Regions from separate parts of the Fictibacillus sp. S7 genome, predicted to be linked through region 1. Evidence: riboswitches for the same ligand, from Rfam matches in the RefSeq annotation. Region 1 holds a riboswitch; each other region holds the start of a gene.

Region 1 (2,198 bases):
TACCAACCTTTTCGCCTAATATTTGCAGAAAAGTTGCAGTAGTCACACCAAGTCAAGGTGCAATCGAGTCACACACTTTCCTGTCTTAATGAAAACGATATCATCGCGGATTACAATAATTAATGGATTGAACTATCTCTATTATATGACAAATATCAATTATTTGAAAGCTGGTAGAAAGTGAGAAGCGCAAATAATTGCAGAAAAACCGATGATTTTTATCGATTTTTATAGGAAAGTCCGTTTCTATCGTAAAAAAACATTAAAATTTATCCAATTAAAGAGAGTTCCTTATTTTTTAGTAAGCTGGTGGGGTGTTTTATTGGGTGCCTATTTTTTACAATAAAGTTTGAACAGAAAGCATTAATAAGGAATAGCGAGGTATAATGGAAACGAAAACTATGGAGAATATTTATCATGACGCAGCCTGGCTTATAAACCAAATTATCCCAGAATTACGGGGAGACGGTATACATTTATGCTTTATTTTATTATGTTTCAAAAGAAAGCAATAAGCTTATTTATAGCCATAATATACCTAAATTATTTAATGTGGAACAGGACAATTATGATGAAATGTATCATAATCTGTATTTTCTCTTTGGTGATTTAAGATCTGAATTTATAAAGAATCAACAAGAAGTATGGACAAGTCTCACCTTTACAAAATTGACTCATAACCTCTATTTTCCTTTCAAGGATTATGACTACCATGGTTTAACTGGTGTTGAACCGAATGAACATCAAAAAAACTAACCGTTAACTTTTAATTTTCATTTTCATAAATGGTAATAAACTCTATCTTCGTATTTCTTAATGAAAGCGTTTAATCCCGACCATTCCACGCAGAATAGTATTGACAAGGATAAAAAAGAATTTTATGATTAAAAATGTTCTAATAATAATATAATAACTGTTCTTATCAAGAGAGACTGAGGGATTAGGCCCAATGACGTCCGGCAACCTCCATATGGAAAGGTGCCACTTCCTGCAGAATGAACTTCATTCTGAAAGATAAGGTGAGATTGAATGCATAATCAAAAGCCTCTTTCATGATGAAAGGGGCTTTTTTACATTGAAAGAAAAGAGGGGGCAATTTCTTGATCGAAGTCAACAACCTGGTAAAGGTGTATCGTTCAAAGAAGAAAGAAATCGTAGGGGTGAACAACGTTTCCCTTAATGTAAAAGAAGGGGAAATCTACGGCATTATCGGGTATAGCGGTGCTGGTAAAAGCTCACTTATCCGCTGTTTGAATTTGCTTGAAAAGCCAACATCGGGTCAAGTGAAAATTGATGGAGTCGACCTTACGACGCTGAAAGGTGATGGCCTGCGAAAAGCACGTTTAAAAATTGGGATGATCTTTCAGCATTTTCATCTAGTGAGCTCAAAAACGGTTTATGAAAATATTGCGTTTGCACTTAAAGCAGCAGGAAAGACGAAAGCTGAAGCAAATAAGCGTGTCTTGGAGCTTTTGGATCTGGTCGATCTGACTGATAAAAAAGACCAGTATCCGGCACAGTTGAGTGGTGGACAAAAACAAAGAGTAGGGATTGCCAGGGCACTTGCCAACAATCCAAAGGTGCTGTTATGCGATGAGGCGACCTCAGCACTAGATCCGAGTACAACCAAATCCATTCTCAATCTGTTAAAAGATATAAATAAAAAACTTGGACTGACCATCGTTCTGATAACGCATGAGATGGAAGTGGTGAAGGAGATTTGCCATAAAATCGCAGTTATGCAGAACGGGGAAGTGATCGAAGAGGGAGAGGTGTATGAGATTTTTTCCAATCCGAAAAAGCCGCTGACCCGGGATTTCATTAATAGTATCCTTCAGTTCGATCTTCCAGAGCAGCTGATTGAGAAAAGAAAGGGAACCATCATCAAGATCCAGTTTAAAGGTGAAATCGCTGAGGAGTCTGTCGTATCCGAGCTTTTCCAGCGGTATCAGGTGAAAGGAAACATCCTGCACGGCAAAATAGAATACATTCAGGATACACCTCTTGGCATTTTCATTATGGAATTGACAGGAGAAGCGTCCGAAGTAAAAAAGGCAATTGATTACATCACCAGCAAAACGAGAAGCCTGGAGGTGGTCCAGGATGCTGCTTGAATCGCTCGTCCAGCTTATGCCGGATATTAATAAGGCGTTTTTCGAGACTCTCTATATGGTGGGAATTTCGCTGCTTGTAGCAAT
Region 2 (2,198 bases), 530 kb from region 1:
GACATATCCATCCTGGCTAAAGACGATGGAACGATGGATCGGGTGGCTGACAAGACCAACGTTTCAGAAGAACATTTGGATGAAGATGTGAACGAAGCAGCCTATGGGACAATTGCCGGGTTTCTTTCCGGTATTGGCGGAGCCATTGCTGTTCCGGGTCTTGGCGTTCCTGGTATTGGGCCGCTCCTCGCCGCAGGGCCGTTTGCTTCCATGTTTTCGGAGGATTCAGAGGAAGACTTAAAAGAGCTCTTAATGTCCCTTGATTTGTCCGAACGAACGGCGGAACGTTATGTTCAGAAAGTGGAGCAGGGAAGTGTAATGGTTTTCCTTGAAAAGGATGCCGTAAAGCTTTAGAATAGGGCAATACATACTAACAATTCCAAGCGGATAGCTCGGAAAAATATTTGACAAATTGAAATCCCTGGTATATGATAGAGCACATCAAGTAAATATGACGTATTTCTTATCCAGAGAGGTGGAGGGACATGGCCCTTTGAAACCTCGGCAGCGGGTTTTTCGTTTTTTGAAAAAATACTGTGCCAATTCCACCAGGTTCCCTAAAGAACCTGGAAGATAAGAAGAGCAAATTTCTATTATGGAATTAACATTCTCTTCTTGTCTTGGAAGAGAATTTTTTATTGCAAAAAAAACTGAATGGTTTTCTTATCCAGAGAGGTGGAGGGACTGGCCCTTTGAAGCCTCGGCAGCGGGTTTCCGGCAAACGGAAATACTGTGCCAATTCCGTCAAGCAGTTAGCTTGGGAGATAAGAAGAGAAGCTTTAATCATTATTAGCTGGCCTCTTCTTGTGTTCACAAGAAGAGGTTTTTTTGTTGGAGCAGTTTGAAGGGGGAACACACGATTGATTCGATTTGAGGAAGTTACCAAGATTTATGAGAGCGGCAAAAACCAGGTCAAAGCACTTAACAATGTGAGCTTTGAAATAGATAAAGGAGAGATTTATGGAGTGGTTGGGTACAGCGGTGCAGGGAAAAGCTCGCTGCTGCGGTGTGTCAACTTGCTTGAGAAGCCTTCCTCCGGACGGGTGCTGGTGGACGGAGAGAACATGGCTGATCTTTCACCGAAAGAGCTCCGGAAAAAACGGAAAAACATTGGTATGATTTTTCAGCATTTCAATCTGCTGAATGCGAAAACGGTGTTTGATAACATAGCAACGCCTCTTTACCTCCAGGGAGAAAAGAAGAGTGCCATTAAAGAAAAAGTAAACAATCTGCTTGAGTTTGTCGGACTTTCCGAACATGGACATAAATACCCGGATCAGCTGTCAGGCGGTCAAAAGCAGCGGGTGGGCATTGCACGGGCGCTGTCTACGGATCCGGAGGTTCTGCTCTGTGATGAGGCCACCTCGGCGCTTGACCCGCAGACCACATCAAGCATCCTCGAGCTATTAAAAAGAATCAATAAGGAATATCACATCACTATTCTGATCATCACCCATGAAATGAATGTGATCCGTGAGATTTGCAGCTCGGTCGCGGTGATGGAGAAAGGTAAAGTGATCGAGAAGGGCAGTGTTTTTGAAGTCTTTTCCCGGCCGAAAACAGAAACCGCACGTCGATTTGTAAGCTCCGTCCTTCAGGATGAACTTCCTGATTCGCTGAAAAACATCTTGAGGAACCAGGACAAAAATCATCAGGTGTTCCGCATTGTTTTTACAGGAGCTTCAACAGGACAGCCGCTTTTATCTCAAATTGCAAAAAAGTTTGATGTCGATGTCAGCGTGCTGTACGGACATGTTACCGAACTGCAGGATGTTCCATTTGGAAATCTCGTAGTTCAGCTGATTGGGGACGAACTGGAAATCCGCAGGGCCGTCTTTTTTGCAGGACAGGGTGATGTGGAAGTAAGGGAGGTTATTGAACATGCCAGTTGATTGGAGTACATTCTGGGTCGACATCCTGGATGCGACCGGTGATACATTGATCATGGTCGGTGTTTCATTATTGGCATCGGCAGTGATCGGCATCCTGATCGGTATTATTCTCGTCGTAACGAGAAAAGGCCACATTCTTGAAAATTTACCTGTGTTTAATGTGCTGAATGCCATTGTGAACGTTCTCCGTTCCATACCGTTTATCATTCTCATGGTAGCCATCATTCCGTTTACACGTTTAGTTGTAGGAACATCCATCGGGACAGCGGCGGCGATCGTTCCGTTGATTGTATACGCAGGGCCTTA
Region 3 (2,198 bases), 1.6 Mb from region 1:
ATTTAAATTGTTCCTCCTGTAATTGGAATTATTGGTGAAGACCACATTCTGTTTTACCCTGACCGGACCAACGGCCAGATCTTGCATCTCCTGACGCCCAATCGGCAGGAAGGGTACAAGGCTGACATCCGATGCTCGGGTAGCCCTGGTCGTGCAACGTATTATAAGGGAGACTATGTTTATGTGCATATCTCCATATGTCTTTATACGTCCAGTGGATCAGCGGACATATTTTAATGGATTTGAAGCGGTTATCTTTATTCACATATTGAGTATTGCGCCTTGTTTCTGACTGTTCTCTTCTGAGCCCTGAAAGCCACGCTGAGGCACCGCTCAGTGTTTCTTCAAGTGGAATCACCTTTCTGATTTGGCAGCATAGGTTTGGATTCCTTTTCCATAGTTCGTCACCATGTTCGCCCGCTTGTTCGGCGACACTGAGTGCCGGTTTTTTCATTTCAATATTCAGTGACGGATATTTTTCTTTCGCTTTTTCAATAACCTCATAGGTTTCTTTAAAATGAAGGCCCGTATCAAGAAAAACAACCCGTGCATCGGGCTTGACCTTTGAAATCAAATCTACGAGTACGCTGCCCTCTATGCCAAAGCTGCAGGCATAAACCAATTCATCTCCGTAATAATCGTAGGCCCATTGCAGGACTTCCATCGCGCCTTTTGTTTCGCTGTCTGATGGGAACGGGAAATCATGTTCCTGCTCCTCCCATGTATCATACTTAAGCATAGTAAACCACCCCTTTTAGTAAGCATATGGCTCTCGATGCAAAATGTTTATCCTTTTGCACATTTTTATAAAAAAAGGCCGATAAATCAACAAATATGGAAGCATCCGCCTCTAGTTTTCTAGTCAGCGAATGGTTTACTTGAATCGAACCTTTTCATTTTTTTCAATCTGGATCAGTTTTCCATCTTGAACAATCAATGTAATGGAACCATATCTTATACTGTTCAGCATTTCTTTCAACTGCTCGAAAATTTCATCCTGGTTTGGATCGTTTACCACATCAGAACCTCCTTATTCTCTGGTTTGCTCGCTTTTGGACAATAAAAAAAACTTCCCATTTCGGAAAGGCTGACGAGGTAAACATATTACCTTATCTTCCAAAATGTAATAAACATTCTGCTGGAGTTAGCACCTTGCAAAAATTGCAGGTTGCCGGGTTTCATCGGGCCAGTTCCCTTCACCACTCTGGATAAGTTTTTTTATTTTTTTAAATAATACCACATATTTATTATAAAGGAAACCCTATTATTCTTATCGGATTAAAAAAATTTATTGAAAATTTGTTTAAATATTATTGACAGAGTTCACTGTTATTGAATATAGTAAATATTAATTTAATCACACTAAGCTGATCGGAAAAACCGAAGGCTCTTAACAAACAGTAGTTAGGAGTCTTTTTTTTTACGTGACAGGAGGAGTAAACCATGAAAAAATTGATTGTCTTGGCACTAATCGGCCTCGTGGCCCAACTCATTGACGGATCGCTCGGTATGGCCTACGGACTGACTTCAACTTCCCTGCTGCTTGCCTTCGGAATCGCACCCGCCGTTGCCTCGGCTTCCGTGCATTTTGCTGAAGTCGTAACTACTGCAGCTTCCGGGGTTTCTCATATACGCTTTGGAAATGTGGATAAAAAGATTATCTATAGGCTTATTATTCCGGGATCAATCGGTGCCTTCACTGGCGCTTGCTTCTTGTCAAGCCTTCCCGGTGACATTGTAAAGCCTTATGTATCCTTTTTCCTGCTATTTCTAGGATTTTATATTCTTTACCGTTTTTTATTTAAAAAGAACAATAAAGTAACGGAGCACGAAAAAGCGTTCAGCCGCAAGCAGCTCATTCCCTTGGGTTTGGTTGCCGGATTCCTTGATGCGACAGGCGGAGGAGGATGGGGGCCGGTGGCCACTCCGGTCCTGCTGGCCAAAAACGGAACGTCTACAAGAAAAGTCATTGGCTCTGTTGATACAAGTGAATTTGCGGTTGCCTTATCCGCAACCATCGGTTTCCTGATCTCCCTTGGTTGGCATCAGGTGAACTGGATGTGGGTCATTGCCCTTATGGCCGGCGGATTGATTGCTGCACCGATCGCAGCTTATCTTGTTAAGATTATTCCTTCCCATATTCTCGGTGTTGTGGTGGGCGGACTAATTATCTTTACGAATGCCCGCACCATCCTTCA
Region 4 (2,198 bases), 630 kb from region 1:
TACAATAAAATTCTAATCGCTTTTGATGGCTCACCTTCTTCCGCCCGTGCACTGATGCACGGAACAGAACTGGCAAAAAAATTCGAATCCGGACGGGTGACCATCGTTCATGTGAATAAAAACCTTCCCATGCAAGAGCCGGTAATGACCATAAACCTTGATGAACTGATTGAGGAAGAAGATAAGGAATTATTGCTTCCGGCAGTGAAGTTTCTTTCCGAATCGGGAATCCATTATGAAACTCACACATTCCAGGGAGATCCCGGCCATGTGATTGCTTCTTATGCAAACGAGCATGGCTATGATGCAATCGTCATCGGAAGCACAGGAAAAGGCTTAATAAAACAAGCACTTCTCGGAAGTGTCAGTCACAGTGTTGCCCAATTGGCAGACTGCCCTGTCATCATCGTAAAATAAAAAAATCGGTTCCTTTAAAAAGGAGCCGATTTTTTTATGCTGTCCAGCCTGGCTGGTAAAAATATTTAATGTCTCCCCCGCCGCCCGGAACAATAATTCCTCTAAATGCCTTTTTGTCCTCCTGCTTTACAAGAACATCACGAAATAAAGGAAATTCCTCTTTTATCACAATATATTCACTGAGATTTCCATTTCGCAAATCAGATAGAATTTCATTGGCCAAATGTTCGTTCATTATCATTTCCTCCAATATTTCTGCTCACCTTAGTACACCACAACGCCCATTGGTATGTCCACTATCAAATGAATACATAAATACGCCTTGCAAACAAAAAACGGGGATTGAAGAAAGCACGTATCTTCAATAGGTTAATTCATCCTTTTCTTGCCGTATTTTTTTATCGGTGACGGCTTTGCCGTATTCTTCTTCCAGGTCGGTCAAGGTCAACTGAAACAAATGCCGTTCTTCTTTCTTGTACACACCCATTTCGATGAGGCTTGTCATCAGCTGGTTTCTTTTGCTTTCTACTGCTTTACGAAATTGATTTCCCATGGTTTTTCCTCCTTTTGGACAAAAAATAAACGCATGTCATATGTTGACATGGCGCCTTTGGTTGACCAATCAGCAGGTGTTCAAAATGGAAAAGCCTCTTCCTGCATAATAGTAAGCAAGAAGAGGCGGATATCAAAGTATGAGGCTCTTCTTATCTTTCAAGCAATACGCTTGTGGAATTGGCACAGTACTCTAAACGAGTCCGCTGCCGAGGCTTCACCGGGCCATTCCCTCCCCCTCTCTTCATAAGAACATTAAACCGTTATTTTATTTTATTTTTTATTATTTAACGTTCTCTTTGTTTCTTTGAAGATCCTCGCCCGGCTGGAGTACAAGCGGATCAACTTCCACAGTATCCGGGTATTTGATCCCCTGGCCGGTATTCAGGCAAAGTACGCGCTCCCCTGGCTGAATCCATCCTTTGTCTCTTAATTTTTTGGCTGCAGCAAATGTAGCTGCTCCTTCCGGGCAAATGAAAGTTCCTTCCAGTTCAGCCGCATGGCCCAACGCTTGTTGAATTTCTTCTTCTGAAACGGCTACCGCACATCCTTCAGTTTCATAAATGGCTTCAAGAACTAAGAAGTCTCCAATGGCTTTCGGTACATTAATTCCGAACGCTGCTGTTTTGGAGTCCTCCCAGAATTCAGATTCATTTTTATGCTCCTCCCAAGCTTTCACAATGGGAGCACATCCCTCTGCCTGAACGGCTACAAGGCGCGGGAACTGGTTTCCTTTAAAAAGACCAAGTTCCTTAAATTCCTTTAATGCTTTGTAAATACCAATAAGACCAACACCACCGCCGGTAGGATACAGGATGACGTCTGGCGTTTTGCTTCCGGACTGCTCAAGAATTTCATACCCCATCGTTTTCTTGCCCTCGATCCGGTATGGTTCCTTTAATGTCGAAGCATCGTAGAGTCCCTCTTCTTTTACCAGATTGGCAACCATTTTTCCCGCATCACTGATCAGGCCGTTCACAAGGTAAAGCTCAGCTCCGGAAATTGCCGTTTCTTTCCGGGTGATGACAGGTGCATCGACAGGCATTACAATCGTTGGTTTAATTCCTGCTCTCGCGCAATAAAGCGACCATGCGGCTCCCGCATTCCCATTGGTGGGCATAGCGAGCTGGGCCACTCCCAGTTCTTTTGCTTTTGAAACACCTACCGCTGCTCCTCTTGCTTTGAATGAACCCGTAGGTATGAGACCTTCGTCTTTCATAAATAACGAT

Evidence for each region. Region 1 has a riboswitch for S-adenosylmethionine ahead of DMO16_RS13515 (methionine ABC transporter ATP-binding protein). Riboswitches for the same ligand answer to the same signal wherever they lie in the genome.
Region 2: linked by a shared signal. The riboswitch ahead of DMO16_RS10720 (methionine ABC transporter ATP-binding protein) and the one ahead of DMO16_RS13515 (methionine ABC transporter ATP-binding protein) in region 1 are both predicted to bind S-adenosylmethionine.
Region 3: linked by a shared signal. The riboswitch ahead of DMO16_RS21455 (YezD family protein) and the one ahead of DMO16_RS13515 (methionine ABC transporter ATP-binding protein) in region 1 are both predicted to bind S-adenosylmethionine.
Region 4: linked by a shared signal. The riboswitch ahead of DMO16_RS10220 (Fur-regulated basic protein FbpA) and the one ahead of DMO16_RS13515 (methionine ABC transporter ATP-binding protein) in region 1 are both predicted to bind S-adenosylmethionine.

Annotation. Positions count from the first base shown of each region.
Region 1 is NZ_QJKL01000001.1:2,626,344-2,628,541, reverse strand. Features, by position in the region: gene DMO16_RS25440 (immunity protein YezG family protein) at 475-756, shown strand; SAM riboswitch class I at 917-1,021, shown strand; gene DMO16_RS13515 (methionine ABC transporter ATP-binding protein) at 1,101-2,114, shown strand; gene DMO16_RS13510 (methionine ABC transporter permease) at 2,104-2,198, shown strand, end outside.
Region 2 is NZ_QJKL01000001.1:2,097,268-2,099,465, reverse strand. Features, by position in the region: gene DMO16_RS10725 (general stress protein) at 1-354, shown strand, start outside; SAM riboswitch class I at 461-580, shown strand; SAM riboswitch class I at 661-771, shown strand; gene DMO16_RS10720 (methionine ABC transporter ATP-binding protein) at 861-1,892, shown strand; gene DMO16_RS10715 (methionine ABC transporter permease) at 1,882-2,198, shown strand, end outside.
Region 3 is NZ_QJKL01000001.1:4,220,764-4,222,961, reverse strand. Features, by position in the region: gene sat (sulfate adenylyltransferase) at 1-2, opposite strand, end outside; gene DMO16_RS21460 (phosphoadenylyl-sulfate reductase) at 29-739, opposite strand; gene DMO16_RS21455 (YezD family protein) at 875-991, opposite strand; SAM riboswitch class I at 1,107-1,215, opposite strand; gene DMO16_RS21450 (sulfite exporter TauE/SafE family protein) at 1,444-2,198, shown strand, end outside.
Region 4 is NZ_QJKL01000001.1:1,994,334-1,996,531, forward strand. Features, by position in the region: gene DMO16_RS10210 (universal stress protein) at 1-417, shown strand, start outside; gene DMO16_RS10215 (hypothetical protein) at 452-652, opposite strand; gene DMO16_RS10220 (Fur-regulated basic protein FbpA) at 779-970, opposite strand; SAM riboswitch class I at 1,119-1,222, opposite strand; gene DMO16_RS10225 (threonine synthase) at 1,253-2,198, opposite strand, start outside.